Regions from separate parts of the Pseudoalteromonas sp. SWXJZ10B genome, predicted to be linked through region 3. Evidence: predicted binding sites of a transcription regulator. Region 3 holds the regulator's gene; each other region holds the start of a gene.
What was found. The regulator sigma-54, encoded in region 3, starts transcription at its own class of promoters, with help from an activator protein. The targets are predictions, from matches to a motif close to GTTGGCACGNNNNTNGNNT.

Region 1 (7,786 bases), on a different contig from region 3:
AAAACAAATTGCCGACTTAATGGCGTCAATTTTTAAAGTTATTGTGTTGTGCATAGGTTTATTTATAGCGCTCGATTTTGTTGGCTTAAAAGGCACCGTTACTTCGCTACTTGCTGGTGCGGGTATTGTGGGTTTAGCCATTGGTTTTGCGTTTCAAGACATGACCGAAAACCTAATTGCAGGTATAGCAATGGGTGTACGTAAGCCATTTAAAACAGGTGATGTAATAGAAACCGATGATGTGTTTGGTTCGATACATTCTATAAACCTACGTAACACGCTAATAGAGAGCTTTTATGGGCAGTTAATACTGGTACCAAACAAAGTATTATTTAGAAACGTACTAAAAAATTACACCACGCTAGGTGTTAGGCGCATAGAAGTACCCGTAGGTATTTCGTACGGCGACGACATAGAAAAAGCAAAGGACGTCATCGTCGAAAAAATAAATGAATTTGACTTCGTAATACGTAAAGACGAAACCGCTGTATACGCCGAAGGTTTTGGCGACAGCAGCATTAACTTACTGGTGTGGTTTTGGATTAAATACCCAGGCGAGCCTGACTTTATGACGGTACGCCATAAAGGTGTTGTTGCCGTTAAGCAGGCACTCGATGAGGCTGACATTAGTATTCCATTCCCAATTCGTACTTTAGATTTTGGTATTAAAGGCGGCGAAAAACTCGATGCCATGATAAGCGACAAAATAAGCCAGCAGTCATCAAATAAAGACAGTAGCGACGGTACTGACTCTAACCAAAGTGAGTAATTTAGTTAAAGCTCATTAGGCAAAAGCATTGGGAAATAGTTACTTACCAACAGCGCATTTTTACAGAGTAAAAAATGCGCTTTTTAATTAGTTCAAGTCACTTTTCTTTATTCATTAATTATTTTCTCCAGCAGATTTTGTAACGTATTTTTTATAAGGTAAGTTTCCCTTTTATCTATTTATTATGCAATTATTGGTTATACAAGGTGTATTTTTTTTAGATATTAGGGTTACAAACAAATGAAGTTAAGGATTAAATGGTTTACAAAAATAATTTTATTTTCAAGCCTAGTTATTAGCTTTATTTCAGTAGGTAACGAATATAATGCTAAATATGATGTGAGTTATAAATTAAATATAGATAACAATACCGCTGAAATACTTTTTCTCGATAAAAACAAAAACCTTACCTCTACATTAATCTTACCAAATAAAGCGGCATATATTGAAAAAGAGAAGTTACGAGAGTTTTGTAGCTCAGATGATGTTTTATGCCCTAGAAAAAGTTATGAAAGTAACGTTATCACTTGGTCACCTGATAATGAATATTTAGCTGTGTTTGTGGGTAATACAAAAGGGTTTTGGTTTATCCCCAGTAAAGAGATAACAAAAGCCGCATTCAATAAAAATAATGTAGTTAAAGTCGGCGTACATACTCAAAACGATAAAATAAATATTGCTCTATTTCATGGCGCGGCAGGATGGGTTGATAATCATCATTACGTTTTTTCAGCGGGTTTAAGTGGTGACAATTTTGTTTATAAGTTTAACCCAAAAACAAAGGAACTTAAGGGTTTTCCTTTTGAGCTAAATGAAGATTCTACGGTAAGCAGTTTTAAAGAAGTTTTTGTTGAAAGTTTTAATTCACAAAAAAGTAGTTTTAAATTAAGTGATGTTATTCAACAACTAGATAAATTGAAATAACTACAAAAAATAAACATAAAAAAGCGCAGCTTGTGTTGGAGTAACAAGCCGCGCTTATGAATTAGTTATACAAATAAGTTTATGTGGTGCGTATTAAATAACGCTAATTTTGTTACGAATGATTTTAACCCCATCCATATTTTCTAAAAACTTTTGAGCCAGTGCGCGCTGAAAACCAGTTTGTGCTTCACCGTATAAATCTACTTCACCATTTTTTACCTGCACGCGAATATCACTTAACGCTAGGTTAGGATTAGTTCGTAGGGTGTTGGTGATAGCTTGTTGTAAGTTAGGTTGAGTGGCTACACTGCTTACTACGGCCATGTTGGTTGCTGCACTTACTTTTGTAGCGCAAGCTAATAAAAATAAACAACAAAATGATACTAAAGCGATAGTTAACTTGAAGCGGTTCATAACTTAATCCTTACATTACGGTGAATAGTGCAGCCACAATATGGAAATTCCATCGGCTAGGTTATCTTTGTAGTTACAATTTCGGTGCCAATATTAACGCTATGAAATATAAGGGAATTTTATTAATTGGGAATTCAGGTGGGCAAAAATTACATTTAAATGAGTATGAGTTACATGCTTGGGTTACATATGTAACAGATACAAACAGCAGAGCCTGCAAGGCTTGCATTAAAAAGCCGACAAAAGTCGGCTTAGTATAAAAATGTTTTAGGTTACTTTTTCTTTTTAACCTTAGCCTTTTTCTTGGCTTTCATTTTTACTGGATCTTTACGTTTTTTAGCAGGTGGCTTAGCTTCTTTATGCTGTGGCTCAACACCTCTAATTACACGGCGTTTTAATTTTTGTTCAACGTAGCGCTCTACTTTATATAAAATACCAATATCGTGTGCTTCAACTAGCGATATTGCTATCCCTTTTTTACCAGCACGGCCAGTACGACCAATACGGTGTACATATACGTCGGCAGTACGCGGCATATCAAAGTTAATAACGTGGCTGATGTCAGATACATCAATACCACGTGCAGCTACGTCGGTAGCAACTAATATGCTTGTTTTGCCACTGTGGAAGTTTTCCATGGCTTTCATACGTTTGTCTTGTGGCATTTCGCCGCGTAACCAGGCAGCTTTTACATCATTAGTGGTAAGTTCGCCAATCAATGTTTCTAAGCGTTCGCGAGTTTTAACAAACACAATCGCTTTAGTTACGTCAGGGTTTTTTAGCGTATTAACTAATAATTCAAGTTTGTGATGATAATCGTCGGCTAAATGTACCCATTGGTGAATTTTAGCTTTTTCTTTACGTGACGATTCGGCTTCTAATAGAGCTGGGTCGTTTAATGTTTTTTCAGCAAACCTTTCTACGCTGTCACCTTCAAGTGTTGCTGAGAATAAAAAACATTGGCGACGATTTTTAGCTTCGTCACAAATACGGCTCATTTCTTTTTTGAAACCCATGTCTAACATGCGATCTGCTTCATCAATAATAAGCATTTCTACGTGTTCAGCATGAAAATTTTCGGTTTCAAGATATTCCATTAATCGACCTGGTGTGGCGATTAAAATATCGTTATTTTTTTCAAAAATTTCTTTATGTGTGCCGTAGTTAATACCGCCTGTTACTACACCAATTTTTAGGTGTGTGCGTTTAGCTAGCAGTTCACATTGTTCATGAATTTGATAAGCTAACTCACGAGTCGGGGTCATAACGAGTACGCGCGCAAAACCAGGGTCACGACGTGGGAAATCCAGTAAGTACTGAATAGCCGGAATTAAAAATGCCGCTGTTTTACCTGTACCAGTAGGCGCAGATGCTAAAATATCGCGCCCCTGTAGTGCTTCAGGAATAGCTTGTTGTTGAATGCTGGTTGGCGTCTCGTAGCCCATTTTATTAATGGCATCGAGTAGCTTGTTATCAAGATCAAATTCAGAAAATTGCATAGAGTGTCTAAAATAAGGGACAATTACCCTGATTATACGCGCTATGCTGCGCTTGGTGAATGAAAAGGTGAAAAAATGTCTGGTTTTGTATTTAAACAATTTAAAGTTGAACACGACCACTGTGCAATGAAAGTTTCTACCGATGGCATTTTGCTTGGCGCATGGGCTAATTTAAGCGGTGCAAAGTCGTTACTTGATATAGGCACCGGCACCGGCTTACTAGCACTAATGTGTAAGCAGCGCAGTAATGAGCTTGATATAACTGCGGTAGAAATTGACGAAAGCGCCTATACCCAAGCATTACAAAATGTAGCTAATAGCCCGTGGCCAACTATAAGTATTACGCACCAAACTATTCAACGCTTTAGTAGTGAAGTTAAATTTGACGTGGTTATCTCTAATCCACCGTATTTTAATCACAGTTTAAAAGGCGATAATGTTGCGCGTAATACCGCACGCCATACCGACGGCCTAAGTTTTGAAGAGTTAATTAATGCGTTTAAACATTTAAGCCATAGTGGTTCCCGCTTTAGCTTAATACTCCCAAGCGTTGAAGGCGCATTATTTATTGAGCTTGCTACTCAAAATGGGCTTTATTTAAATACTCATTGCCAAGTAAAAGCCACGCCCAATAAAGATATTAGCCGCAGTTTAATGACATTTAGCTACGTAAAAAGCGATATAGAATCATCAATCCTGTGTATTAGAAACTTAGATAATACCTACACTGCTGATTATATAGCCCTATGCAAAGCATTTTATTTGAAAATGTGAAGCAATTGTAAAATAGGAACGAATAACGCAAACTGACTAAAACCTATTGTTGAGAACAGATATGGATAGTCAGTTACCAAAATCTTTTATAATTATACTTGCCGTACTACAGGCTATTGCTCTTACCCTTTTGTATAGCAGTATAGAAAATAATGTGTGGCCAGCAACAAGCCCTACATGGTTAGTCTCACTTATTACATTTTCTATGAGCTTTCCTTTATTAATGCTAATGACCGTTAATAAAAATAATATAAAAACGTCGTTGCTTTTAATCCTTCCTTTTTCCTTGTTGTTATCTTTATTGGGGGCGTATGCTGGCTTTCAGCAAGAGCCTCAAGAGTACGTAAGTAATAACACTTTAATGTCAGTTTTTATTTTTACTAGTTTAATAGCTGGCTTTAAAGGCCTTATGTACATACAACAATTTGGTAGCTCAGAAAATGTTAGTTACAGTCGTTTGTTTAAGCTCTCTTGGCGTAATTTTATAATATTTGGAGAATGCTGGCTGTTTGTACTTATTTTTTGGGGAATTCTAAATTTAGGTGCGGCTTTATTTGATATTTTAGATATAAAATTTTTCTCTGAGCTACTAAGAAATGAATGGTTTTGGATCCCAACCTTAACGCTCGCATTTGCCTTTGCGAGTGTCATATTTAGAAAGCTTTTGAACATTGAAGATAATATCGCTTTTTTACTACAAACTTTAATTAAGTTTTTATTGCCTGTTTTATCAGTTATTTCTCTCGGTTTTTTAGCAACACTTCCTTTTACCGGACTCAATAAATTATGGGAGACCGGAAGTGGCAGTTTATTAGTAATGTGGCTGCAGGTGCTCACGTTGTTTTTTGTTAACACTGTTTATAAAGATGACTCATCAGTTCGCCCTTATCACATGCTCTTGCACCGACTCGTTTTTATAAGCGTTGCGTTACTTCCAGTTTATAGTGTTATTTCTGCCTATGGAATTTACTTACGGGTAGAGCAGCATGGGCTAACAGTAGATCGTTGTTGGGGTATTTTAATTTGGTTTTTATTGGCGTGTTTTTCGTTTAGTTATCTTGTTGGAATTATAACAAAGCGAGACAATTGGCTAGAGCCGCTTAGCAAAATAAATATTGTGATGGGGTGGGTGGTGCTCGTTAGTATGCTTGCTGTTAACTCCCCTTTATTAAATTTTCAAAGCTTATCTACAAACAGCCAAATAGCGCGTTTAGATGCAGATAAAGTAACAATAGAAAAGTTTGACTATTACTATTTTGAGCACAGCTTAGGTCGCCAAGGTTATTTAGCTATGCAGTTATTAAAACAGAAAATTGAAACGAGTCACCCAGAGCAATACGCTATTATCGATAGGATGTATGTAAATAATGAGTTTGCTTTAACGCTTGAACACACAGTCGATGATTTTATTGAGCGCAGTGTATTTTGGCCTTCACGAGCGCTAATACCTCAAGATTTAATAGAGGCTGTATTTTCTGATCAACATTTTTACGATCGTAACTCTTTAAAAGAACATACTTACTATTTCATTGGCATGGATTTAAACAATGATGATGAGCTAGATTTTATAGTGATAGACGAAAATAATGGAAATACGACCGCATATTTTTGGTTATTCGACATGGGTAAGTGGCGCTCAAGATATATGAATGTCGAAAATCCTGAAGAGATTAGATATCTTAAAAATATGATTGATAATAACGAATTATCTTTAGTTGAGCCTGAATATTCAAATCTAAAAATAGGGGATGTTGTTTTTAAAGTAAGGTAATACGTTGCTTTGTTTTTTATGCTACAGATCCTTAAACCTAAACTAATGATTATTAGTTTAGGTTTGTTATTGTTTTAGGTACAGCGCTTTAATAGTGTGTTTATAAATCACCTGATATGATTTAGCCATTGGCCACTTAATTTAAAAGGCAACACAATGAAAAAGTTAAATAAATCAGTATTACTTAGCACGTTAACAGCCACCATTTTTGCAAGCCAAGGTGTGTTTGCTGCTATTACGCCAGTAGGCCTTTGGAAAACCATTGATGAAGATACAAACCAAGCTAAGTCGTATGTACGTATTACTCAAACCAACGGTGTATTAAGCGGTACCGTTGACAAAATCATTGATCCTGCAAAACAAAACGATATATGCAGTAAATGCGATGATGAATTAAAAGACCAGCCTATTTTAGGCATGACTATTATTAAAGATGTAAAAGCACAGGATGATGGCATCTGGGGAGACGGTGAAATACTCGACCCAACAAATGGCAAAACTTATACTTTACAACTAACCCCGCAAGAGGAAGGTAAAAAGCTTGAAGTACGCGGCTACATTGGCTTTTTTTACCGAAACCAATATTGGCTAAAAGTAGAGTAAGTTTTACTACTTATTTAATCACTGGGCGTTAAATAATTAAGTATTAACTGAAATCATTTTTGCGCTTTGCCTTTCTTACTCACTAAGCCAGCTATATTTAATTGGCATTCAATTTTGAGTAAATAATAAAGGAAAAAAGATGATTAAGTACATAGTTGCTTTAATAATGCTTAGCGCACTGTTAATAAGCGGTGGGGCAAATGCAAAGGATGATGCTGTAAATACGGGTTGGTTTAATAACACGGCTATTAAAGGGTACGACAGCGTTGCTTATTTTACGCAAAATAAAGCCGTTAAAGGCAGCGACAAATACACGTTTAGTTATTTAGGTGCCAACTGGCACTTTTCGAGTGAAGAAAACAAAACGACATTTGCAGAAAATCCAAAGCGTTATGCACCGCAATACGGTGGTTGGTGTGCTTATGCAATGGCTGATGAAGGTAACGCTGTAGGTATAGACCCAGAAGCATTTTATATTCACGAAGGTAAGCTTTACTTAAACTATAGCGAAAGCGTACAGCAAAAATGGTTAAGTAATTTACTACCGTACATTGTTATGGCCGATGGGTACTACCCACAAACAACCAATGTTATGACGTTTCAATAAATTACTCATATTGCTAGGGCGTGTTGATCTTTGTGGATTGAAATTTGTTCAATCTAGGGGCTATTAAATCGCGGCGCGAGGTTTGTAACCTAGTGGGCTAAGTAAAAACCGAGCAACAAAGAGTTGATCGCCCCTAAAAAGAACCCAGAGGGCAGTGCATGTTTGGCATTTATGCTGCGTTATCGCCTATTTATGGGGAATAACCACACTACATAGGCTCTGCCTTGCCTAAAAACCAAACATACTGCTGCAAATTCACCCACCAAAGATCAACACGCCCTAATTAAAAAGCCCGCAACTAAACTAGTTGCGGGCTTTTTACTTTTTATTTGTCAGTATTGATAAGTGAATTAAAGCATTTCGCCGTATTCAGTCATTACCTGTTCAACCCATGTTGCAATGCGGTCGTCGCTTAGCTCGTATTG
Region 2 (7,786 bases), on a different contig from region 3:
ATAAACAAGTTGTGTACAGCGCTAATCTTAGCTTGTGATAAGTCCTGTAACCCAGCCATCGCCATACCCACTTTTTGCACCTGTTTAGGTTCTAAGTGTTTAAGGATTTGCGCGGCATCTTCTTCTGATAAACTCAAAAGTAATATAGCGGCTTTATCTACCCCATCTAGCTTATCAACATCAAAGGCTGGCGGGAGTTGTTTTTGTTCTTGATCAGTCATCTTCTGTTAACCACGCTTTGACTACTTGTGATGATAGTTCTGGTTCGTTAGCTACAAGGGCACGAATTGCTTTAAGTAAATCTTCGTCGCCATGTAAATCCGGTAACTGCAGTGTACCATCACTTGAGAAACCAACCGAAGCAGAATCAAAGTCTTTATTTAGCATATCAAGCGTGTTGTCGCCAATATCTACGCCTGAACTTAATGCATCTTCGTCGTATTCTTCTAGTGTATCGTCTGGGTAAATTAAGCGTTTAAGCATTGGTTTTACTACTGCCATTATCAATACAATGATAACTAAGGCGCCTAATACAAGGCGGGCTATTTTCATAAACCAGTCTTGTTCCCACAGTGGCACTTCTATTGCTAAATTTGTTTCTTCACGTACAAACGGCACTGTTACGACTTCAAGTGCATCACCACGTTGCATATCAAAACCTACACCACCTTGTAGTAAGCGACGAATATTTGACAATGCCTCTACCGAGCGTGGAGTCATGGTTGTTTCACCGTTTTCTCCCACTTTAGCAATGTAGTCAACAGCAACTGATACGCTTATTCTACGTATTACACCACTTTGCTGGCGCTTATGAGAAATTGTAGTGTCGAGTTCATAATTACGCGTTGCTTCTTTGTGGCTGCGTGTTGGTGATGTAGCTGTGCCTGCACCACCTTGCCCCGCAACCTCAGGAATGTTCGAGTTTAACGGTGGCTGATTTGTAAGCGCACCTGGAATACCAACAGCTAGGCCGCCAATGTTATTTTCTTCAAATGTGGTTTCGCTTCTAACCGCTGGTAGGTCTGGGTTATAACGCTTTTGAGTTTCCTCAATCGAGCTAAAGTCCATACTCAAATCAACTTGAGCTGTATAGTTTGCAAGTCCAACAACCGGTATTAAAATACTGTCTATTTTTTCAAGGTACTCTTGTTCGCGCTTACGTTCTAAATCGTATTCTTTACGAGAGCGTGCTGCTAATGAGCTTTGCGAACCTGAATTTAGTAATCGACCATTTTGATCGGTAACAGTAACTCGCATAGGCTCTAAACCCTGTACTGCCGAAGCAATCATATCAACAACAGAATCTACTTCTTCACGGTCAAGTGAGCGACCACGCTTAAGCGTTAATACAACAGTTGCTGATGGTTTTTTCTCTCTACGCGCAAATACGTTTTCTTTAGGAATAGCTAACAATACTTTGGCGCGAGTAATATTATTAAGCTCTTCAATGGTGCGGGCAAGTTGTTGCTCGCGGCCATGTTTTAGGCGTTCGCGCTCTAAGCGTTGGCTTACACCAAAGCCCATATCTTGCATAATTATATCAGAGCCAGATGCTGGCCCTTGCTCTAACCCTTCGCGGGTCATTAACAATTTAATATTTTGGTATTCGCTTTCATCAACCGATACCACATTGCCATCTAGTTGATATTCAATTTGTTGCGCATCTAAAAAGTCGAGCGTTTGAATCAGCTCTTCAGTTTGCATTTTGCCTAACGGGCGCATATCTGGCTGACGAGCCCAAATAATAATAAAAATCGCGATAGCTAAACAAATAGCCAATGCTATAACCAATGTTACTTGGCGCAATACATCAACACCATTTAAAGCACTTAAGTAGCCTGACTTTTGTTCTTGTTGATCATCACCACCACTTTGGTCAATACCGCCACCAGCAAGTGCTAGGTCTGTAGATTGGTTAGATTGCGCCACAATAATTCTCCACTACCTAATTAAACAGGCATGTTCATGATTTCTTTATAAGCTTCAACAAGTTTATTACGAACCTGTACTGTAGCCTCAAAAGCAACTGACGATTTTTGAGAAGCAATCATCGCCTCAGCAAGCGATACACTTCGATCACCCATCTCAACTGCTGTTACTTTTTGAGCGGCATCTTGTTGTAATCCATGCACTGAATTTAGTGCATCACTTAGCATGTCGCCAAACTGGGAAGTAGAAGTAGGTTGAACTTGAGTCGGCAATTTATTTATTTGATTATTACGGCCGGCTTCTAAAGCCATTGATTGCATTTCTTGAAATACAGCACTGTTTTGAATTTTCATAATTTATCTCTGACACGCAGTGAACTCTTACAAGTAATAAAGCACAAAGCATGCCAAATAATTAATCATTAAAATACAATAGGTTAACTTTAATTTGTGTTAGTCAGAGTTTTGACAACCCTAAGTTCGCAACGCAAACTTAGGGTTTATAGGAGGCTATACAGGAAGTGAAATACCTAAATCGCGCATTTGCGCTAGTTTATAACGTAAAGTTCGTGGGCTTATGCCCAACGTTTCGGCAACGTCTTTACGCTTGCCTTGGCAACGTGCAAGGGTTTCTAAAATAATGCGATGCTCTTTGTCTTTAAGCTCATCTTTATAACTACCGGTATCCGCCGCTAGTAAGCCTTGCTTAGGTTCAACCTCAACATGCGATTTTTCATCATAATATGCAGAGCTTAACGTGCTTTTATCAACACCTTTATCTGCGTGAGCTAATTCTGTTGGCGATACTGTTTGCGCTGGTGCCAATGATGGCTCCATAACAAAGTTATTAGATACTAAGTTTTCGATAAAAATAGCATGCTCGTTTATTGTATCGCCACTTCGCAATATAAGTGCACGCTGTATAACGTTATCAAGTTCGCGCACATTACCAGGCCACGCGTGAGCCAGTAACTTTTGCTCGGCAGCTTTATCTAAATACGCCATAGGCTCTTTGCTTTTACTTATATGGCGCTCAATTAAATGCTTAGCCAATACAATAATATCGCCAGGGCGTTGGCACAATGGACGCCACATTAGTGGAAAAACATTAAGCCTGTAATATAAATCTTCTCTAAACTGATTTTCAGACACGGCTTCTTTTAAATCACGATTACTGGTTGCCAAAATACGTACATCGAGCTGGATTGTTTTACGACCCCCTAAACGCTCTACTTCACGCTCTTGCAGTACGCGTAAAAGTTTAGCTTGTAGCCCTAAGTCCATCTCAGTAATTTCATCAAGTAAAATAGTACCGCCTTGTGCTTGCTCAAACTTACCCGGACATGCTTGAATCGCGCCCGTAAAAGCTCCTTTTTCGTAACCAAATAACGTGGCTTCGAGCATGTTTTCAGGAATAGCCGCGCAGTTAATCGCTACAAAAGGCTCATTACATCGGCTCGACTTATCATGAATATAACGAGCGAGTACTTCCTTACCTGAACCACTTGGGCCAAGTACCATTACACTTGCATCAGAGCGTGCGACTTTACTCGCAAGCTCCAATAATTGAATACTAGTTGGGTCGGCAACAATAGGTCCGTCGGTTTCTTTTGCTTTTTCAGGCAAATAACGGCTCACCATATTTAACAGCACTTCAGGTGCAAATGGTTTAGCCATGTAGTCAATTGCACCTAGGCGCATGGCTTCTACCGCATCGTCAATTGTGGCGTACGCCGTCATCATCAATACAGGTAAATCAGGGTGGTTTAATTTAATACTGCGTAGTAAATCAAGTCCACTCATTGCGCCCATTTGCACGTCGCTTACAACAAGCGAAAATTGTTCTTTTTTAAGCAGTAACATTGCTTGCTCAGCACTGTTAGCTGCAACACATTCAATACCCGACATTTCAAGGGTATCTATTAAGGCTTCACGAAGCCCAGCGTCATCTTCGACAACTAAAATAGTGTTACTCATAATGAACCCTCTAGTTTAGATGTTGCCTTAATAGGCAGTAACAAGCTAAAGCAGGCACCACCCTGCGTATTATTGGTCACATCAACACGGCCTTGGTGCGCACTAGCTACCGAACTCACTACAGCAAGTCCTAAACCTGTGCCCTGACTTTTTGTAGTAAAAAATGGTTCAAAAATTTTATCGCTTTGGCTTAAATCAACACCGGGGCCATTGTCGCTCACACTAATACGAACCATATCTAAATCTTTTAAATCTCTTTGTGCGCTAATTTTTACTTTTGCACCGCCGCCGATAACTTGAATACTATTGTGCACAAGATTTTGAATAGCACTGGCCAATGCCGTTTTATTACCAACTATTTGTATATCGGGTTCTGGTAAGCTTACATCCAGCTCACTTTCATTAAGTGCGACCATCGCATCAGCGCCCGCTTTAACTTCTGTTAAAAGCTGCTGCATTGAAACTTGCTCAACAACTTGCTGATCGCCACTTTTAGCAAATAACAGCATGTCGTTCACTTGAGTTTCTAAATCTTTTAAACGCGACATTAACTTTGTTTGAAAGTTATCGCGAGATGCTTCGGGTAAGCGCTTAGACCCTAAATTAGCAGCGTACAGCATAGCGGCTGAGAGCGGCGTACGTACTTGGTGCGCTAATGATGCAACCATTTTGCCCAGCGCGCTTAATCGCTGCATATGTGCAACACGTTTTTGTAAGCGGCGAGTTTCGGTTAAATCCGTCATTAAAATAAGTTGCCCAGGCTCTGGTGCTAAAGCTGTAATATCAAGTTTTATTAAGCGCCCGTCTTTTAAAGACACTTCATGACCATCATCTTGATGTGGCCTAAAAGAGCGCTGAATTACGTTAAACCAGCGTTCGCCTTCAAGTGGCTCACCAAGCATATCAATCGCTATTTGATTCGCTTTTGCAATCAACCCTTTGCCATCAAGTACAACCACGCCTGCTGGCATGGTATCAACCAAATGCGAAAGCCAACTTGCTTGCTTGCGCAGATCGCTTAATTCACCAATGTACTCCTCTTGAAGTAAACATGGGTTATACTGATTTGCAGAAAAAAACTGTGGTTTTAGCACGCTAGCAAGGGCCATAATCAAATCTCAATAAAAACATCTATACCTGACTACTGCACAATTTGTACCAAATTTAATTACCTTTAATTTCATTGAATTACAGTAATTTTAAGACGCCGAAAAAATGACACTAACATTCTAAACATTATATTTTAAGATATATTAGAACTGTCTAAATAGTTCTGGTTCTTTATTTATAAGTTTATTATCTAAATATGCATCAACAATTTTATCTTCAAAATGCTTATATATAACTTCCAGATGATGAGGATACCACTGTGCAGATCGCCAAAGCATACCACTACTATTATTTACTTTAGAGGGGATCTCTTCTTTCTCTATCGCTAACTTAACAAGTTGTGGCAATTCTTTTGATAACTCAACGACAGCTCTCGCCGCTAATTTATGAAGCGTATCACCTCTCACTAAAGGCGATACGCATTGATGTATAATTTCGCCACCATCAAGCTCTTGAGTTAGTTTATGAACAGTCATTCCTGTCATTTGTGGTTCTAATAAGTAACTAGGCCAAAAATGAGTGATAGCTCCTTTATACCAAGGAGAGAGACCACCATGGCAATTCCACTTATGTTTTGTTGCATTACTCAAAGTATCAGTACTCAACTTATGACAACCATAAGAAATTAAAAGGGTAGTTGCATGCTTAGCTATGATTTCTTTTACTTGTGCCGAATCAAGTTCATTTTTTGTTACTTTCGTTATTGGCACATTAGGCCATACTGTTTTCCCAAAAAATAATGTTTCAACGCGGCTTCTCTCTCTAAAGTGATGATTAAATAATACTTTTAATTCTTCGCTCAATGAATCCGGTGGAGAAGGTACGTGCTCTTCTCTCGTTTCAATAATTAAATGCTTTAAATAACCTGTTTCTGCGAGTACCTTCGCAATATAAGCATGCCGTGGATGAGATCCACATATAAAAACAATACTCATCACTTTTATTCCTTATTAAATTCGATTAACCCATGACTCTCTAACTTATTAATAATACTAGTTAGTTCAAATAAGCTCATATCCATAGCTAGTGCGATATCAGCCATATCTTTTGTGCCATCAGCTTCGCTTAAAATAGTTAAAATTGCATTAAGCTCTTCACGCCCATCTAACATGGAGTCACTTGATTTTTGGTTACTAAGATGTGAGTTCAAATTCGGATACAAACCTCTTTTACCTAATTGCGGCTCACCAAACGGGCATAAGTTAGTTACCTTTCCACCATATTCAGCTTTAATAAGTAACGATTCAATTTCATCAATAGATGCTATGACAGCATTAATATCCATAAACTCTTTATCATCTAATGAATTGTGGTATCCGCTATAATTCCCATAGCTGGTTCGGCTCACTTGCCCCATTGGAAGATTAAAGCCTGGTGCACAATATTGCCTTTCATCCGATCCATTTAAAGGAGAAAATGGAATTGTCACCCATTTATTGGGGCATTCCATATCGAGTAATTTATCAAATAATGTATTTTTACGTTTACTCGCTTTGTACCTCATTTTTTCATTTGGGCCACCTAAACAAGTTAAAATAAGACCGGCCTCCAAATTGACTTTTAAATGTTCATGGTATTTATATAAAAAACACAGTGAACCTATCGTTTCAGGGTTTAATACAAAGCGATAACTAAACCGTCTTTTTGGCCAGTTCTTTATTCGATTAAATAGACCAAGTAACACTAATGGGCCACTTAATTCATTATTCGCCATAGAGGGATGACATAAATAACTTGTTAAAAGAATTTCCTTATCACTCTCCCCACTGAGTACTCCTTGAGCAAAAGGGACTCCTCCATTATTATCGAATGTACTTTCGATCAATACTTTATATGTGCCTGCTTTCAGCTTTTTAAACTCATCAAAAGCTAGGCAAAAGCCCCATGTTTTATTGTAATAGCTAGTAACATAAGGAATTGCTGTAGGTAGATCTGCAATAGTGTGTAAGTGCTCTATAAGCTGCTCAAATTCAATATCCATATCTACTGGCTCAGAATAATTTACCACGTGTAAATTTTGTATCTCTGTATCGCATATTAACGTGCCATCAGGCCCCCAAAGCCTTGCTCTTTTAAACAACCATGAGGGAGGGACTGTCCAATCAAATACTTGAGTACCGGAAGGTACTGTCTCTATTTGTAGCGGCATTAATGTTTGAAAATATTTTAGCGAACGCTCTAAACCAACACCTGTGATAGAGCGGCAAATAGGAAATAAATCATCGAATGTCCGATCTAATAACGCATACTCCGCAGTTCTAACTTGCTTACTTTGAGGTACATATGGAGCCATAATTATCCTTAACGAAATTAAAAATTAAAACCATACTATATAATGGTTTCTAAGTATAAAATAATAAAATGAGACATTATAATGATACATCGCTGTCCTTGGCTCGACACCATTAAACCCGACTACGTTATTTACCATGATGAAGAATGGGGCGTCCCCCTTTATGATGATACAAAACTGTTTGAATTTATCACGCTTGAATCCGCGCAAGCTGGCTTAAGCTGGTACACAATTTTAAAAAAACGCAGCGGTTATAAAAAAGCATTTGCTAATTTTGACGTACAAAAAGTGGCACAATTCACACAAGACGACGTTGAGAAATTAATGCTTAATGAGGGCATAGTGCGCAACCGCTTAAAAATTGCGGCAACCGTTAACAATGCAAAATGCTTTATAGAAATACAAGAAGAATTTGGAAGTTTTAGTAACTACCAGTGGCAGTTTGTGAACAATAAGCCGATTATAAGTAATTTAAATA
Region 3 (7,786 bases):
AAGACAAACAATTAATTTTAGAAGGCAATGTGGTTGCCAAAAACTTAACCGATAACGCCATGATAGACAAAATCAATGCTGATAATATTCAGGTAGATATAAAGCTATTAACAATGCGTTCGGAGCAACCCGTTATCATCACTGGACCCAATTTAAAAATCACTGGTAAAGGCCTAGAAGCCGACTTAAAAACCGAAGTGATAAAACTAATTAACCATACGCGAACCATATATTATGACCAATAAAATATTAAAATCACTTATTATTCCTACACTTATACTAGCGTTTAATAGTAGTGCTGCAGAGCAAAACACGCAACCGGCTGCAAATCAAATTTCAATAAGCGCCGATAAGCAAGAAGGTCAATTAAAAGCTAATGTCGGGATTTTTGAGAAAAACGTTGAAATTATTCACGGTAACCGCCGTATCACAGCCGACCGCTTAGAAGTACATAAACGCGATGAACTTGGCGATAATAAACAATTATTAATTGCTACAGGTAGCCCTGCGCACTTTGAAGAAAAGCAATCAGATGGCACGACTATGAGCGCCAGTGCTGACGAAGTACGTTATGATGTATCTAAGCGTTTTTTAACGCTTGTTGGTAATGCACAAGTATCGCAAGCGGGACAAAAAATAAATGCTAAAAGCATTACCTACGATATAGAGCAGCAGCTAATCAGTGCCGAAAAAGATGAAAACTCAACTGACCGCGTTCACACAATTTTAGTACCAATCGAGACTAAAAAAAGTAAAAAAAGCGACAAAGGTCAACCATGAGCACATTAAAAGCAGAGCTATTAGCAAAGAGCTATAAAGGCCGTGAAGTTGTAAAAAACGTCGGCCTTGAAGTCAAAGCTGGCAGTATTGTTGGCTTACTTGGCCCTAACGGCGCAGGTAAAACTACCACGTTTTATATGATAGTAGGACTTGTACCTAGCGACAAAGGTAAAATATCGATAGACGATAACGATATTACTCTTTTACCTATGCATAGTCGTGCTAGATTAGGCATTGGCTACTTACCGCAAGAGTCTTCAATATTCAGAAAGCTGACTGTTTATCAAAACTTAATGGCCATTTTAGAAACGCGCAAAGAGTTAAATAAACAAGCTAGAGAAGACACTCTCGATAAATTATTAGATGAATTTAGCATACAACACATTCGTGATAGCCAAGGTATGGCATTGTCGGGTGGCGAACGTCGTCGTGTTGAAATAGCACGTGCGCTGGCAGCAGATCCTAAATTTATATTACTGGATGAACCATTTGCAGGTGTTGACCCGATTTCGGTATTAGACATAAAGAAAATAATAGAACATCTTAAAAATCGTGGGATTGGTGTATTAATTACCGATCATAACGTAAGAGAAACCCTTGATGTTTGTGAAAAAGCCTACATTGTTTCTCATGGGGAGCTGATTGCATCAGGTACTCCAGAACACGTATTAAATGATAAAACAGTACGCGATGTTTACTTAGGCGAGCAATTTAGGCTGTAACATTTACGCCATGTCTTTAAGCATCTGCTAGTATTAATTATAACAACATAAAAGGATTGTTAGAGATACATGAGGCAATCACTACAGCTGCGCATGGGCCAGCAACTTACAATGACTCCACAGCTGCAACAAGCTATTCGTTTGTTGCAACTCAGTACATTGGATCTCCAGCAAGAAATACAAGAAGCTCTCGACAGCAACCCGCTATTAGAGGTTGAAGAAGCAGACTATTCAGAAGACGCTGCAGGTAAAAACGAGCAAAAAGCAGATACAGATGACATAACTGTTAGCGCATCTGCCGATGATGCTCCAAGCGAATACGAACAAGATAGTGGTGAAGCACTTGCAAAAGACACGCTAAGTGACGACATGGCTATGGATGTTAGTTGGGATGAGTACATGAGTGCCGCCCCAGCAGCATCATCGGGTCCGATGCCTGAAGACGAATCAATATACCAAGGCGCCTCTACTGAAACGCTCCATGAGTATTTAATGTGGCAGTTACAACTAACGCCATTTAGCCCTACAGACGAAGCTATTGCTATTGCTATTGTAGAAGCCGTCGATGATTCAGGTATTTTAACACTAAGCTGCGAAGAGATTTTAGAAAGCTTTAATCAAGAAAACGAAGATGATAACGAAGTCGAACTTGATGAAATTGAAGCTGTATTAAAACGCATCCAACTGTTTGATCCTGTTGGTATTGCTGCACGTAGTTTACAAGAGTGTTTGTGTATTCAGCTTAACCAGTTTGATAAAGAAACACCTTACATTAATGAAACAAAAATGATTTTAACCGAGCATATTGATTTATTAGCTGCTCGTGACTATCGTACATTAATGAAGAAAACTAAGCTCAAAGAAGAAGAGCTTAAGGAAGTAATGACATTAATACATACTCTTAGCCCTAAACCTGCAGATACTATTGTAAGAGAAGAATCTGAGTATGTTATTCCTGATGTGTCAGTTAAAAAAATTAAAGGCCGCTGGGTTGTTGAGTTAAACCCAGACAGCATGCCTAAAATTCGTGTTAATAGCCAATACGCGGCAATGTCTCGCACTGTAAAATCCAGTGGTGACAGCCAGTTTATTCGCTCGCATTTACAAGAAGCTAAATGGTTTATTAAAAGCTTAGAAAGTAGAAACGACACGCTATTAAAAGTGACAAATTGTATTGTTAAGCAACAACAAGGCTTTTTTGAACACGGTCCTGAAGCCATGAAACCAATGGTTTTAAATGATGTTGCTGAAATGGTAGAAATGCACGAATCAACAATTTCGCGCGTAACAACCCAAAAGTATATGCACACACCCCGTGGTATATTTGAGCTTAAATATTTTTTCTCAAGCCATGTAAGCACCGAAAACGGTGGTGAATGTTCATCTACAGCAATCCGTGCGCTTATCCGAAAATTAATCGCAGCAGAAAACTCAGCAAAACCATTGAGTGATAGCAAAATAGCGGATATATTGGCTGAGCAAGGAATTAAAGTAGCGAGACGTACAATCGCAAAATACCGCGAATCTCTGGCTATTCCACCGTCAAATCAACGTAAAAGTTTGATTTAAGACGCAAAAAAAAGAGGGTAATGCTTATGCAACTAAACTTAACTGGTCGTCACGTAGAATTAACCGATTCACTAAGAGACTATATTAATACCAAATTTGCGAAGCTAGAAAGACACTCTGATCATATTAATAATGTTCATGTCATTCTCGATGTAGAAAAATTAAATCAAAAAGCAGAAGCCACCATACACGTAAGCGGTGCTGAGCTATTTGCCTCTACAGAACATCAAGATATGTATGCCGCCATTGACTCGTTGATCGACAAGCTCGATCGACAAGTAATTAAACACAAAGAGAAGCTTGCTCGACACTAATATGATGAAATTAAGCTCACTTATATGCCAGGACTGCAGCAAAGCTGCGGTCCTTTTTAATAGCAAAAAAAGAATTTTAGAGTTCATTAGCGAACTTGCTCACGACAAACTTCCGTATTTACCGCAACAAGATATTCTTAATGCTTTAATGAGCAGAGAAAAATTGGGTAGTACAGGTATAGGGCGTGGCATTGCCATTCCTCATGGAAGAATGAGCGGTGCAGAAGAGCCTTTGGCTTTAGTACTCGTTAGCGAAACTCCAATAAATTTTGATGCAATCGATAATCGCCCTGTTGATATTTTCGTCGCACTCATCGTACCAGATGGCGATAACCAGCAGCACTTAAAGACTCTAGCAACCATTGCTGATAAACTAAACAACAAAGATTTTTGTAAACAGTTACGCAGTGCAAAATCAGATGCTGAGCTTTACCAAGTTATTGTCAATCAATCATAGTTTTATAAAGGGTGTTAAATGGAGTTAATTATCATAAGCGGCCGTTCTGGTTCTGGAAAGTCGGTTGCTTTACGCGTTGTAGAAGATTTAGGTTATTATTGCGTAGATAATATTCCAGTTAACTTGCTTCCTTCATTAGTTCGCAGTGTGTCTGATAGCTATGATAAAATTGCTGTTAGCATTGATGTGCGTAACATCCCTAAACAACAAGATGAATTTAACGATATTCTTGAATACTTGCCTGGCTTTGCAAAACCTACGTTATTTTATTTAGATAGCGACGACCAAACATTGATCAAACGTTTTTCTGAAACTCGTAGATTACACCCACTATCAATTGACTCGTTGCCTCTTGATTTAGCCATCAAAAAAGAAAAAGAATTACTTGATGTATTAATCACCCGCGCCGACTTTATGATAGATACAACTGATTTGAGTGTTCATCAACTTGCTGAATCTATTCGTGAAAAGATTTTAGGTAAAAAAGATAAGCAACTGATTGTCACATTTGAATCGTTTGGTTTTAAATACGGTATACCAAAAGAAGCAGATTACGTATTTGATGCACGCTTTTTACCAAATCCACATTGGGAACCTGAATTAAAACCTTTAAATGGGTTAGATCAACCCGTTAAAGATTATTTGGCCAATCACAGCATAGTGCAAAAATTCACATGGCAAATTCAGACATTTGTACAAACATGGTTACCGCACTTAGAGCGAAATAACCGCAGTTATTTAACCATTGCTATTGGGTGTACAGGCGGACAACATCGCTCTGTATATTTAGCGCAAACTATCGGTGAAAGTTTTGCAATGACACATCCCAATGTTAAAATTCGCCATCGCGAACAAGAAAAATAATATAGCTGAATAATCACCTGTTCAGCTTAGGTAGAGTAAGTTATGCATTGTGAAGACACTTTTTTAATAAAAAACAAATTAGGATTGCACGCCAGAGCAGCCACCGTGCTTGCCCAATTAGCAGTGCAGTTTGATGCGACAATTACATTATTTCAAGATGACAAAGAAGCTGCAGGCGATAGCGTACTTGCATTAATGTTACTTGAAAGTAGCCAAGGCAAAGAAGTAAAAGTTGTATGTAAAGGCCCCGATTCTGAGCAAGCTTTACATGCTGTTGGAGAATTAATAGCACAACGTTTTAATGAACAAGAATAAACAGTTATAAAAATAATGCTCGCATTACTAATGCCCCAACTAAAACAGATATATAAAATAAATACGGTTAGTGACGCCAGTTAACTCACCTCTCCCCATAAAGTAATATAAAAATTTATAAAGGACGCCAATGCCTGAAGCTTTTGAACAAGATTACCCACTACAGCAACTAAAACAGGTGACTAAGTCACTCAATAGTGGTCAATTTGTTCAAGTTAGGCGCATGCTCGCAAAAACAGCTCCTTGTGATACCGCATTATTATTAGAATCATCACCACATAAAATTCGCCGACTCCTTTGGCAGTTGGTTGATCCTGATGTGCAAGGCGATGTTCTTGAAGAACTCTCAGAAGATGTTCGTTTAGGCATTATTGCCCAAATGGAACCTAAGCACATTGCAGCCGCAACAGAAGATATGGGCCACGATGACTTAGGTGAAGTATTACGTAGTCTGCCGGACACCGTTTATAAAGACGTTGTTAGCGCGATGGACATTCAAGACCGTGAACGTGCAACACAAGCACTTTCGTATCAAGAGCGTTCTGCTGGCGCGCTAATGAACACCGATACGGTGACCATTCGCCCTGATGTTACGCTTGATGTTGTACTTAGGTATATTAGGCTACGTGGCGAGTTACCAGAAGGTACCGATGACTTGTACGTTGTTGATAAGCATAACTGCTTTATAGGCGCTTTATCGCTGAGTACATTATTAACTAACCCGCCAGAAAAGATTGTTCGCGATTTAATGGATGAAGATTGTGAATCCATTCCAATCTCAATGGATGAAAGTGAAGTCGCGCAATTATTTGAACGTCATAATTGGATATCGGCCCCCGTAGTCGATGATAACGATCAGCTCCTTGGCCGTGTCACTATCGATGACATCGTTGACGTAATCCGCGAAGATGCTGAGCATAGTTTATTGGGCTTAGCCGGCCTTGATGATGAAGAAGATACCTTTGCGCCAGTACTAAAAAGCTCTAAAAAACGCTCAGTTTGGTTAGGTGTCAACTTACTAACTGCACTTGCAGCTGCTTTTGTAGCTAGCTTTTTTGAAGGCACTTTAGATGTTTTACCTATTTTAGCTGTACTTAACGGTATTGTCCCTTCTATGGGCGGTGTTGCAGGTAGCCAATCATTAACGCTTGTTATTCGTGGTATTGCGGTAGGTCATATAAATCAAACAAACCAACGTTTCTTGATGATGAAAGAGCTTGCTATTGGCGCGTTAAACGGTGTTTTGTGGTCGTTGTTAATAGCAGGTGTTATTGCCCTATGGCAGTGGGACTTTATGCTTGGTGGCGTACTCGCCTTCGCTATGTTTATGAACTTAGTGGTGGCAGGTGTTGCTGGTGCGAGTATCCCTATTATTCTTAAAAGAATGAATATAGACCCAGCACTTGCAGGGAGTGTGGTGCTAACCACGGTGACAGATATTGTGGGTATATTCGCCTTTTTAGGTACTGCTACTTGGTTGCTGGTTTAAATTAGAAACTTTTGCAAATAACTAAAGTAAAAAACACTTAGGGTAAAGCTGCAACTATGACAACGGGTACCAAAAATAAAAAAGACACACCTAAAAAAACGCCAAAACAAAAAGGCCTATCAATATTAAAAAGTGTGTTGATATATGGTTTCATATTTTTCGTAATTTATAACGCTGTCAATTGGTGGCGACAACCTGTTATGCCAGCAAATCCTCAATTACAATTAATAGATTATAAAGGGCAAAACATTGATTTGTCAGCAATGAGCCAAGATAAACCAACACTTGTCTATTTTTGGGGAACTTGGTGCCCTATTTGTAGTATTACCTCCCCTGCCATAAACGAACTCGCAAACGAGAATAACTACCCTGTCGTGAGTATCGCAATAAAATCAGGCTCGGATCAAAAACTACATGAGTATCTAAATGATCATGGCTACAGTTTTACCACTGTCAACGATCAACACGGTGAGATATTTGCCGATTGGCAAGGGCAAGTCACGCCATCTTATATAATCTTAAAAGATAATAAAATGACGCAAGGGCTAACAGGCATTCAGCCGTTATGGTCACTAAAATTACGTTTGTGGTTATCATCAACGTTTTAAGAAAAAACTAACTGCAAGTATATAGGCACTAAATACGTGCTATCTCAAGAGGGGTTTCTAAAAGCTCGCTCTTTATCACCTACAATAATATAAGTAATAAAGAGCAAGGTTTACTTAATTTACGTATTAAAAAGGTTTTAAAACCCTTAGCGTAATTAAACTAATCTACTAGGGCGTGTTGATCTTTGTGGATTGAAATTTGTTCAATCTAGGGGCGATTAAATCGCGGCGCGAGGTTTGTAACCTAGTGGGCTAAGTAAAAACCGAGCAACAAAGAGTTAATCGTCCCTAGAAAGAACCCAAAGGGCAGCGCATGTTTGGTATTTATGCTGCGTTATCGCCTATTCATGGGGAATAACCACACTACATAGGCTCCGCCTTGCCTAAAAACCAAACATACTGCTGCAAATTAACCCACCAAAGATCAACACGCCCTAGTTATTATTAGATTGAATCACTAACGTGTACTTTGACGATTACCGCCTACTTTTGGTTTAGTGTTTGCCTTTTTAAATTGGCTAAAACCGGTATGTCGCGTTAGTGCAGGACGTCCGCCTTTACTGCCACCTTTACCTGCTTTTTCATCACGCCCTTCTTCAGGCACTAAACAGTTAGGCCCTTTACCAATTAAATTAGCTTTACCCATTTTACGCAGTGCTTCACGTATC
Region 4 (7,786 bases), on a different contig from region 3:
AGATTAAAAGAAATAGCAGAGCTTGATTGTAAAAACGATATTACTGAGCGAGTAGCGTTACTTATCTCAGACGTTGAAATGCCAGAAATGGACGGCTATACCTTAACAGCTGAAATAAAAGCAGATCCCAAACTTGCACCTTTGCATGTTATTTTGCATACCTCTTTGAGTGGTGTTTTTAACCAGGCTATGATTGAAAAAGTCGGGGCAGATGACTTTATTGCTAAATTTAACCCAGACGAATTAGCAACAGCGGTTAAAAAGTGGGTTCATTGTGATTAACAAAAATAGGTGCTACTAACTTGAATAATAAAGATTTGCAGCAAAGTGAATACGACCAGTTTCGTTCGTTTTTAGAGCAGCAATGCGGCATTGTTTTAGGTGAAAACAAACAGTATTTAGTTAAAAGCCGACTTGCTCCGTTAATGACTCGATTTAATGTGGGATCTTTATCGGAGTTGGTTAGTAAAACTCTCGGGCCTCACGAGCGGCAATTAAGAGCCGCAGTGGTTGATGCAATGACCACAAACGAAACGTTGTGGTTTAGAGATCAATACCCGTTTGAGTTGCTCCAAAATAAGCTTTTTCCTGAGTTTAAAGACTTAAGAAGGCCTTTAAAAATTTGGTCTGCTGCCAGCTCATCAGGACAAGAACCCTATTCAATAGCTATGTCAGTAGCTGAATTTAATACTAAGCAACCTGGTGTGCTTCGTATGGGTGCACAAATTATTGGTACCGACATATCTAATACCATGCTTGATATGTGTAAAAATGCAGAATATGACGCGCTTGCACTTGCCAGAGGGTTATCTGCAGAGCGTCGTAAAAAGTTTTTTAAAGACAGCGGCAATGGTATGGCACAAGTAAACGATACAATAAAAAAACAAGTTAGTTTTAGGCACCTGAATTTGCTTGATTCTTACGCGTTAATGGGCAAGTTTGATATTATTTTTTGCCGTAATGTACTTATTTACTTTGCGCCTGAAATAAAAGCTAAAATTATTAATCAGTTTGCACAAGCATTAAACCCAAAAGGGTACTTATTTTTAGGAGCGTCAGAGTCCCTAACTGGTCTAAGTACTGAATTTGATATGGTTAGATGCAACCCCGGTATCATTTACCAAAAGAAATAACTAAGTTAATTCATTTCCCTAAAACGACGCACCAAGCGTCGTTTTTCTATTTAGATACATAGTCTTATAAAAATATAACACTTCCTAATATTAATGGCTTATTTTTTGCTTTATTCATGGGTAAGTCAATTTTTTGGAGAAGGTTATGGCTATCAGTTTTGATAAAGCATTAGGTGTGCATCCGCAAGCCATGTTGATCCGTTCACAGCGAGCTGAATTAATTGCAACTAATATAGCTAACGCTGATACGCCTGGCTATAAAGCAAAAGATATTGATTTTGCCTCTGCATTAAAAGCGGCAAGGTCAACCCAGCAAAGCGGCAATACTATGGTAAGAACTAATGATAAACACATTGGTGGAGGTACTCATAGTATGGGCAGTTCAGAATCATTTCGCTTGCCAAATCAATCAGATACAGGTGATGGTAACTCGGTTGATATACAAGTGGAACGAAACTTGTATACACAGAATGCTATGGAGTATCAGGCCAGCTTGCAATTTTTAAGCGGTAAATTTAAAGGCCTGAATAAAGCTCTCGGTAGTCAAGGATAAAAATTATGAGTTTATATAATGTTTTCGATATTGCAGGTTCGGGTATGAGCGCACAAAACGTTCGCTTAAATACTACAGCTAGTAATATTTCTAATGCTAATACCATTAGTTCATCTCAAGACAAAACGTACCGAGCGCGCCAACCTGTATTTGCGGCTGAGCTAACAAAGGCTTCAGCATCAGTAAGTAACCAACAGGGCTCCGCAGTTGGTGTTAAGGTTTTGGGCATTGTTGAAAGTAATGCACCATTACAAATTGAATATAACCCAAACCATCCAAGTGCGGATGAAAATGGCTATATCTATAAACCCAACGTCAATGTTGTAGAGGAGATGGCAAATATGATTTCTGCCTCTCGTTCTTACCAAACAAACGTGCAAGTTGCTGATGCAGCAAAGCAAATGCTAAGTAAAACACTGTTGCTAGGGCAGCGGTAACCGAGGGTAGGTTATGAGTAATGATATTAGTACATCTTCATCCTATTTAGACTCTATACGCTGGCAAGAATCGCAAGTAGCGACCAGTGATAATGAGAGTGATGCGTTAACACAAGAAGACTTTTTCTCTTTGTTAACTCAGCAATTATCGTTTCAAGATCCCAGTAACCCTGCGGATAACGATCAAATGATTGCGCAAATGACTAGTTTCACAATGGCGCAAGGCATCAGCGATTTAAATTCAAATTTTGATAGCTTAGCGTCATCTATGACATCAAATTCAGCATTGCAAGCATCAACACTTGTTGGCAAGCAAGCTTTACTTGAGTCAAACACCCTGGATTTAAATGAAACGGGTGATGCCAGAGGCTCTGCAGTGGCAGAAGAAGCCGTTGATAACTTAAAAATTAAAGTGACAGATGCATCAGGTCAGCTAGTGAGAACTATTGATATGGGTTCTCAATCAGCAGGTGCAGTACGTTTTGCGTGGGATGGCAAAAATGAAGCCGGTGAGCGTTTACCTGAAGGTGAATACTCAGTAACCGCCGAAGGAAGTACTGACGGCGAATTTTCAAGCTTGCCCATTGCTACATTCAAGAACATTGAAAGCGTTAATATTAATGGCTCAAGTGGCATTATTATTAACACTAAAGAAGGTGCGGTTAGGCTGACAGATGTAGCAGAAATCGCGTAATAAATTTTAGTATTTTTCGCCTGCTAGCAGGCCACAGACTAACAGGTTAGAGGTGAATTATGAGCTTCAATATTGCATTAACCGGCCTTGCTGCCGCGCAAAAAGATTTAGACGTAACGGCAAATAATATTGCAAACGTTAATACCACAGGTTTTAAAGAGTCACGCGCTGAGTTTGCCGATGTTTACGCTTCATCAGTGTTTAGCTCTGGTAAGACTAAAAATGGTGACGGTGTGCAAACAACCATGGTTGCGCAGCAGTTTCACCAAGGCTCACTACAATTTACAAATAACTCACTTGATTTAGCAATCACTGGTGAAGGTTATTTTGCGATGACCGACGATTTATCTTCGCAAGATTTAACATATACACGTGCGGGTGCATTTAAGCTTAACCAAGATAACTTTATGGTTGACGCAAAAGGTAACTTTTTACAAGCATTCCCTGTTGACTCATCTACAGGTGATACAACGTCGGTAAGTTTGAGCACAACTGATCCAATTCAAATCCCTGATTCGTCTGGTTCACCTCGCGCAACAGAAAATGTATTTTTGTCGTTTAACTTAGATGCAACGGCGGATCCAACAGGTCTAGATTTTGACCCTACGTCTAGTGGTACTTATAACTCATCTACGTCAACAACGGTATATGATTCACTAGGTGAACCACATATTTTACAATACTTTTTTGCTAAAGAAGATGATGCCGCAGCAGGTGGTACAGATAACAGTTGGGAAGTATACGCAACACTCGATGGCAAAGTAGTTGATGGCACAACTGGTGGAGAACAAACAACGACACCTTATACACCACTGACTACCCTAGGTTTTAACTCAAGTGGTTTGCCATCAACAACAGGTGGTGTGGCAAATACAAATACAACTACTTTTGATGAAATATTACTACCAGCGGGTTCTGGCGCTGGTTTATCAACATTACTAGACAATGGTGCAACTTTCCCTGGTACTGGTATTGAGCTTAACTGGCGCGATGAAAATAACACGGCAGGACGTATCCCAACTCAGTATTCAAGTGGTTTTGAAGTAAAAGCACTCGATCAAGATGGCTCAACAGTTGGTCGTTTAGCCGGAATTGATATAGGAACAGACGGTAAAATTGTCGCTTCTTACAGTAATGGTGACTCAACATTCCTAGGCCAAGTGGCTATGGTACGTTTTCCAAATTCACAAGGGTTATCACAAGTGGGTGATACAAGCTGGAAGCAAAGTATTGATTCAGGTGAACCTGTAGCGGGTGAAGCTGGTTCGGGTACATTTGGTGGAATTAACTCATCAGCGCTTGAGCAATCAAATACAAACCTTACTAATGAACTCGTAGACTTAATTACTGCACAGCGTAATTATCAAGCAAACTCACGTGCGCTTGAGGTTAACTCAACTATTCAGCAAAGTATTTTGCAGATTCGATAAGCTAAACCCCATTAAATATATTAGGCTGCATTTTTGCAGCCTTTTTTATAAGTCCTCTTTGTAAACCCTTCTAAATACCTCTCAATGTTGCGTCAAATTTAATCTGGCACCTATTTTGCATTTATAAGTTCAGAGATTTTTTATGTGAGTCGATACTATGGACAAAATGGTCTACATTGCGGCCTCTGGCGCTAAGCAAAGCCTACAAGGGCTTGCTTTAAAAGCCAATAATTTGGCAAATGCAAATACAACGGGTTTTAAAGCCGACTTTGCGCAAGCACGTTCTATGCAAGCGTTTGGCGAAGGTTTGCCTACACGTGTATTTTCAATGCAAGAGCGTCCGGGTTCAAACATGGTATCGGGTGGCATTGTTCAAACCGGGCGAGACTTAGATATCGCGATGAGCGATAACGCATGGCTTGCTGTGCAAGATGCCTCCGGTAATGAAGCTTACACAAAAGTGGGTACGTTAAACGTTACTGCTCAAGGCATGCTCGTAACCAGCCATGGTCGTCAAGTTATTGGCGAAGGGGGACCTGTTATTTTACCTGTCCCAGTCGAAAAAATAGGGTTTAGTCAAGATGGCGCTATTCAAGTTCGACCACAAGGCGCTCCCGCTAATTTTTTAGAAGAAATAGACACGCTTAGAGTGGTAGAAGCAAATAGCTCTCAGCTCGAAAAAGGTAACGATGGTTTATTTAGGCCAAAAGCCAATGTAATAGTAGATACCTCTGCCAATGTAAAAGTTTTAAGTGGTTCGCTTGAAATGTCGAATGTGAACCCAGTTCACGAAATGGTCGACATGATAAGCCACCAGCGCCAATTTGAATTACAAGTGAAATTAATGAAAACAGCTGAAGAAATTGACGAGCGTCAAGATCAGCTGTTACGCATTGTTTAACTTTAAAGTGAGGACACGATTATGAATCCAGCATTGTGGATCAGTAAAACGGGGCTAGACGCCCAACAAACCGATATATCGGTTATTTCAAATAACTTAGCGAATGCGAGTACCGTAGGTTACAAAAAAAGTCGCGCTATATTTGAAGATTTACTTTATCAAAATATTAATCAGCCGGGCGGTCGTTCATCGCAAGATACCGAAATGCCATCGGGCCTAATGTTAGGTGCGGGTGCAAAAGTTGTAGCTAACCAAAAAGAGTTTACGCAAGGCAACATGTTGACCACCGAAAACTCACTAGATTGGATGATTTCTGGCGAAGGTTTTTTTGAAGTACTGCAACCAGATGGCAATATTGCTTACTCGCGCAACGGCCAGTTTACTACCGATGGCGATGGACGAATTGTTACATCGGGCGCAGGTTATGTGATTCAGCCAGAAATGAATGTACCAGATGACGCGCAATCAATTACGGTTTCGCAAGACGGCGAAGTATCTGTACGTGTTGCAGGCCAAGCCGATAACGTGGTCATTGGTCAGCTGACTATTAGTGATTTTATTAATCCGTCGGGTCTTGAGCCAATCGGTCAAAATCTTTATACCGAAACCGCTGTAAGTGGTGCGCCGGTACAAGGTAATCCTGGTGTTGAAGGGTTAGGTAGCATTATTCAAGGCTCACTCGAAACTTCAAACGTAAATGTAACTGAAGAGCTCGTAAACCTAATTGAAACTCAGCGTATTTACGAAATGAACTCAAAAGTAATTTCGGCCGTTGACGAAATGATGAGTTATATCAATCAACAGCTTTAATAGAGTAGGGGGAATTATGCGTAATATTATTTTATTTACAGCGGGCACATTATTTTTAAGTGGCTGTATGTCTACGCAAAATAGTGAAGTAGTGCAGGACGACCCTTACTACGCACCTATGTACCCCGAGCCTATTTTAGAGCCGCTGGTAGCCACAGGTTCATTGTTTAATACTCATACATCAAACGACTTATATTCTGATAAAAAAGCGCTACGTACTGGCGATATAATTACGGTTAAATTGCAAGAGTCTACTCAAGCAACAAAAGCCGCTAAAACAGAAACAGACAAAGAAACCGACGCAAGCTTAGACCCAGTGATTGGCTTAGGTGGTCTACCTGTAAATATAGGTGGCGATAGTATTCAGTTTGGCATTGGTAGCGATTCGTCGTTTACGGGCGATTCAAAATCAAACCAATCAAACAGCTTAGTGGGCGATATTTCGGTTAATGTAATGCGCGTTTTACCTAATGGTAACTTAGTTATTCGCGGCGAAAAATGGCTAACGCTTAATACCGGTGAAGAGTTTATTCGTTTAGAAGGGCTAGTACGCCCTCAAGACGTAAGCGCCGATAATACGGTTGAATCAAACCGCATTGCTAATGCACGTATTCAATACTCAGGTAAAGGGCAAACGCAAGAAGCGCAAAGTCCTGGTTGGCTTACACGTTTCTTTAGCAGTTCGCTGTTTCCATTTTAGAGGGTAACAACATGAATAGCCTTAAAGCTTTATGTTTAGTTGCGTTATTGGGTTGGCAGTTTACTGCCAGTGCTGAGCGCATAAAAGATGTGTCTATGGTTGAAGGCGTGCGCTCTAACCAATTAGTTGGTTATGGCTTAGTGGTTGGTTTACCGGGCACTGGTGAGCAAAACTCATATACACAACAAAGTTTTAGAGGCATGTTGAACAGCTTTGGTATTACGCTGCCTTCAACTCAAAGTCCTAAAATTAAAAATGTTGCCGCTGTTGCTGTGCATGCAGAATTACCCGCATTTAGAAAGCCCGGGCAAACAATAGATATTACGGTTTCTTCTATTGGTAGTGCAGGCAGTTTACGTGGCGGTACTTTACTACAAACTTTTTTAAAGGGTGTAGACGGTAACGTGTATGCAATTGCACAAGGAAGCTTAATTGTTGGTGGCTTAGGCGCACAAGGCCTTGATGGTAGTAAGGTTGTAATTAACACCCCTACAGTTGGTCGTATACCAAATGGCGCAACAGTTGAACGCACTGTAGAAAGCCCATTTATGCAAGGCGATTACATTACCTTCAACCTAAACCGTCCAGACTTTACAACGGCAAAACGCCTAGAAAAAACAATTAATGACTTAGTTGGCCCAAATAGCGCACAAGCAATTGATTCTGTTTCTATCCGTGTTATTGCACCACGCGATGCATCCCAGCGTGTATCGTACTTATCGACACTCGAAAACTTAGAATTTAAACCAGCTGACATGGCCGCTAAAATTATAGTTAACTCGCGCACCGGTACAATTGTTATTGGCAAAAACGTTAAGCTTCAGCCTGCGGCTATAACTCACGGTGGCTTAACAGTAACAATTGCAGAGCAACAAAATGTGTCACAACCAAACCCGCTAGCAAACGGTGATACAGTTGTCACACAGCAAAGTATTATTGATGTAAACCAAGACGACTCGCGCGCCTTTGTATTTAATCCAGGTGTAAGCCTTGACGATTTAGTTCGCGCAATTAACGAAGTAGGCGCAGCGCCTGGTGACTTAATGGCTATTTTAGAAGCACTAAAAGAAGCCGGCGCAATTAACGGACAGTTAGTTGTTATATAAATAACCCAAGTCAATAAATAAC

Region 1: I6F54_RS14140 (BON domain-containing protein) is a predicted target of sigma-54. The motif match lies at 2,181-2,199, and genes of this name have one in related genera.
Region 2: fliE (flagellar hook-basal body complex protein FliE) is a predicted target of sigma-54. The motif match lies at 2,322-2,340, and genes of this name have one in related genera.
Region 4: I6F54_RS10880 (flagellar basal body rod protein FlgF) is a predicted target of sigma-54. The motif match lies at 4,350-4,368, and genes of this name have one in related genera.

What each region holds. Positions count from the first base shown of each region.
Region 1 is NZ_JADYXD010000016.1:7,716-15,501, reverse strand. Features, by position in the region: gene I6F54_RS14150 (mechanosensitive ion channel family protein) at 1-769, shown strand, start outside; gene I6F54_RS14145 (hypothetical protein) at 1,010-1,693, shown strand; gene I6F54_RS14140 (BON domain-containing protein) at 1,787-2,107, opposite strand; gene srmB (ATP-dependent RNA helicase SrmB) at 2,380-3,606, opposite strand; gene I6F54_RS14130 (tRNA1(Val) (adenine(37)-N6)-methyltransferase) at 3,682-4,380, shown strand; gene I6F54_RS14125 (DUF4153 domain-containing protein) at 4,442-6,151, shown strand; gene I6F54_RS14120 (DUF2147 domain-containing protein) at 6,308-6,754, shown strand; gene I6F54_RS14115 (YHS domain-containing (seleno)protein) at 6,894-7,361, shown strand; gene fldB (flavodoxin FldB) at 7,712-7,786, opposite strand, start outside.
Region 2 is NZ_JADYXD010000010.1:48,759-56,544, reverse strand. Features, by position in the region: gene fliG (flagellar motor switch protein FliG) at 1-221, opposite strand, end outside; gene fliF (flagellar basal-body MS-ring/collar protein FliF) at 214-1,929, opposite strand; gene fliE (flagellar hook-basal body complex protein FliE) at 1,950-2,282, opposite strand; gene I6F54_RS11040 (sigma-54-dependent transcriptional regulator) at 2,439-3,905, opposite strand; gene I6F54_RS11035 (sensor histidine kinase) at 3,902-5,014, opposite strand; gene I6F54_RS11030 (formyltransferase family protein) at 5,159-5,950, opposite strand; gene I6F54_RS11025 (DUF4910 domain-containing protein) at 5,956-7,308, opposite strand; gene I6F54_RS11020 (DNA-3-methyladenine glycosylase I) at 7,390-7,786, shown strand, end outside.
Region 3 is NZ_JADYXD010000003.1:17,020-24,805, reverse strand. Features, by position in the region: gene lptC (LPS export ABC transporter periplasmic protein LptC) at 1-245, shown strand, start outside; gene lptA (lipopolysaccharide transport periplasmic protein LptA) at 235-780, shown strand; gene lptB (LPS export ABC transporter ATP-binding protein) at 777-1,502, shown strand; gene I6F54_RS03620 (RNA polymerase factor sigma-54) at 1,572-3,071, shown strand; gene hpf (ribosome hibernation promoting factor) at 3,098-3,385, shown strand; gene ptsN (PTS IIA-like nitrogen regulatory protein PtsN) at 3,390-3,842, shown strand; gene rapZ (RNase adapter RapZ) at 3,861-4,706, shown strand; gene I6F54_RS03600 (HPr family phosphocarrier protein) at 4,749-5,021, shown strand; gene mgtE (magnesium transporter) at 5,152-6,510, shown strand; gene I6F54_RS03590 (protein disulfide oxidoreductase) at 6,567-7,118, shown strand; gene I6F54_RS03585 (YgiQ family radical SAM protein) at 7,576-7,786, opposite strand, start outside.
Region 4 is NZ_JADYXD010000010.1:9,761-17,546, forward strand. Features, by position in the region: gene I6F54_RS10850 (chemotaxis protein CheV) at 1-282, shown strand, start outside; gene I6F54_RS10855 (CheR family methyltransferase) at 303-1,133, shown strand; gene flgB (flagellar basal body rod protein FlgB) at 1,279-1,686, shown strand; gene flgC (flagellar basal body rod protein FlgC) at 1,692-2,123, shown strand; gene I6F54_RS10870 (flagellar hook assembly protein FlgD) at 2,137-2,817, shown strand; gene flgE (flagellar hook protein FlgE) at 2,877-4,247, shown strand; gene I6F54_RS10880 (flagellar basal body rod protein FlgF) at 4,405-5,148, shown strand; gene flgG (flagellar basal-body rod protein FlgG) at 5,170-5,958, shown strand; gene flgH (flagellar basal body L-ring protein FlgH) at 5,975-6,658, shown strand; gene I6F54_RS10895 (flagellar basal body P-ring protein FlgI) at 6,670-7,764, shown strand.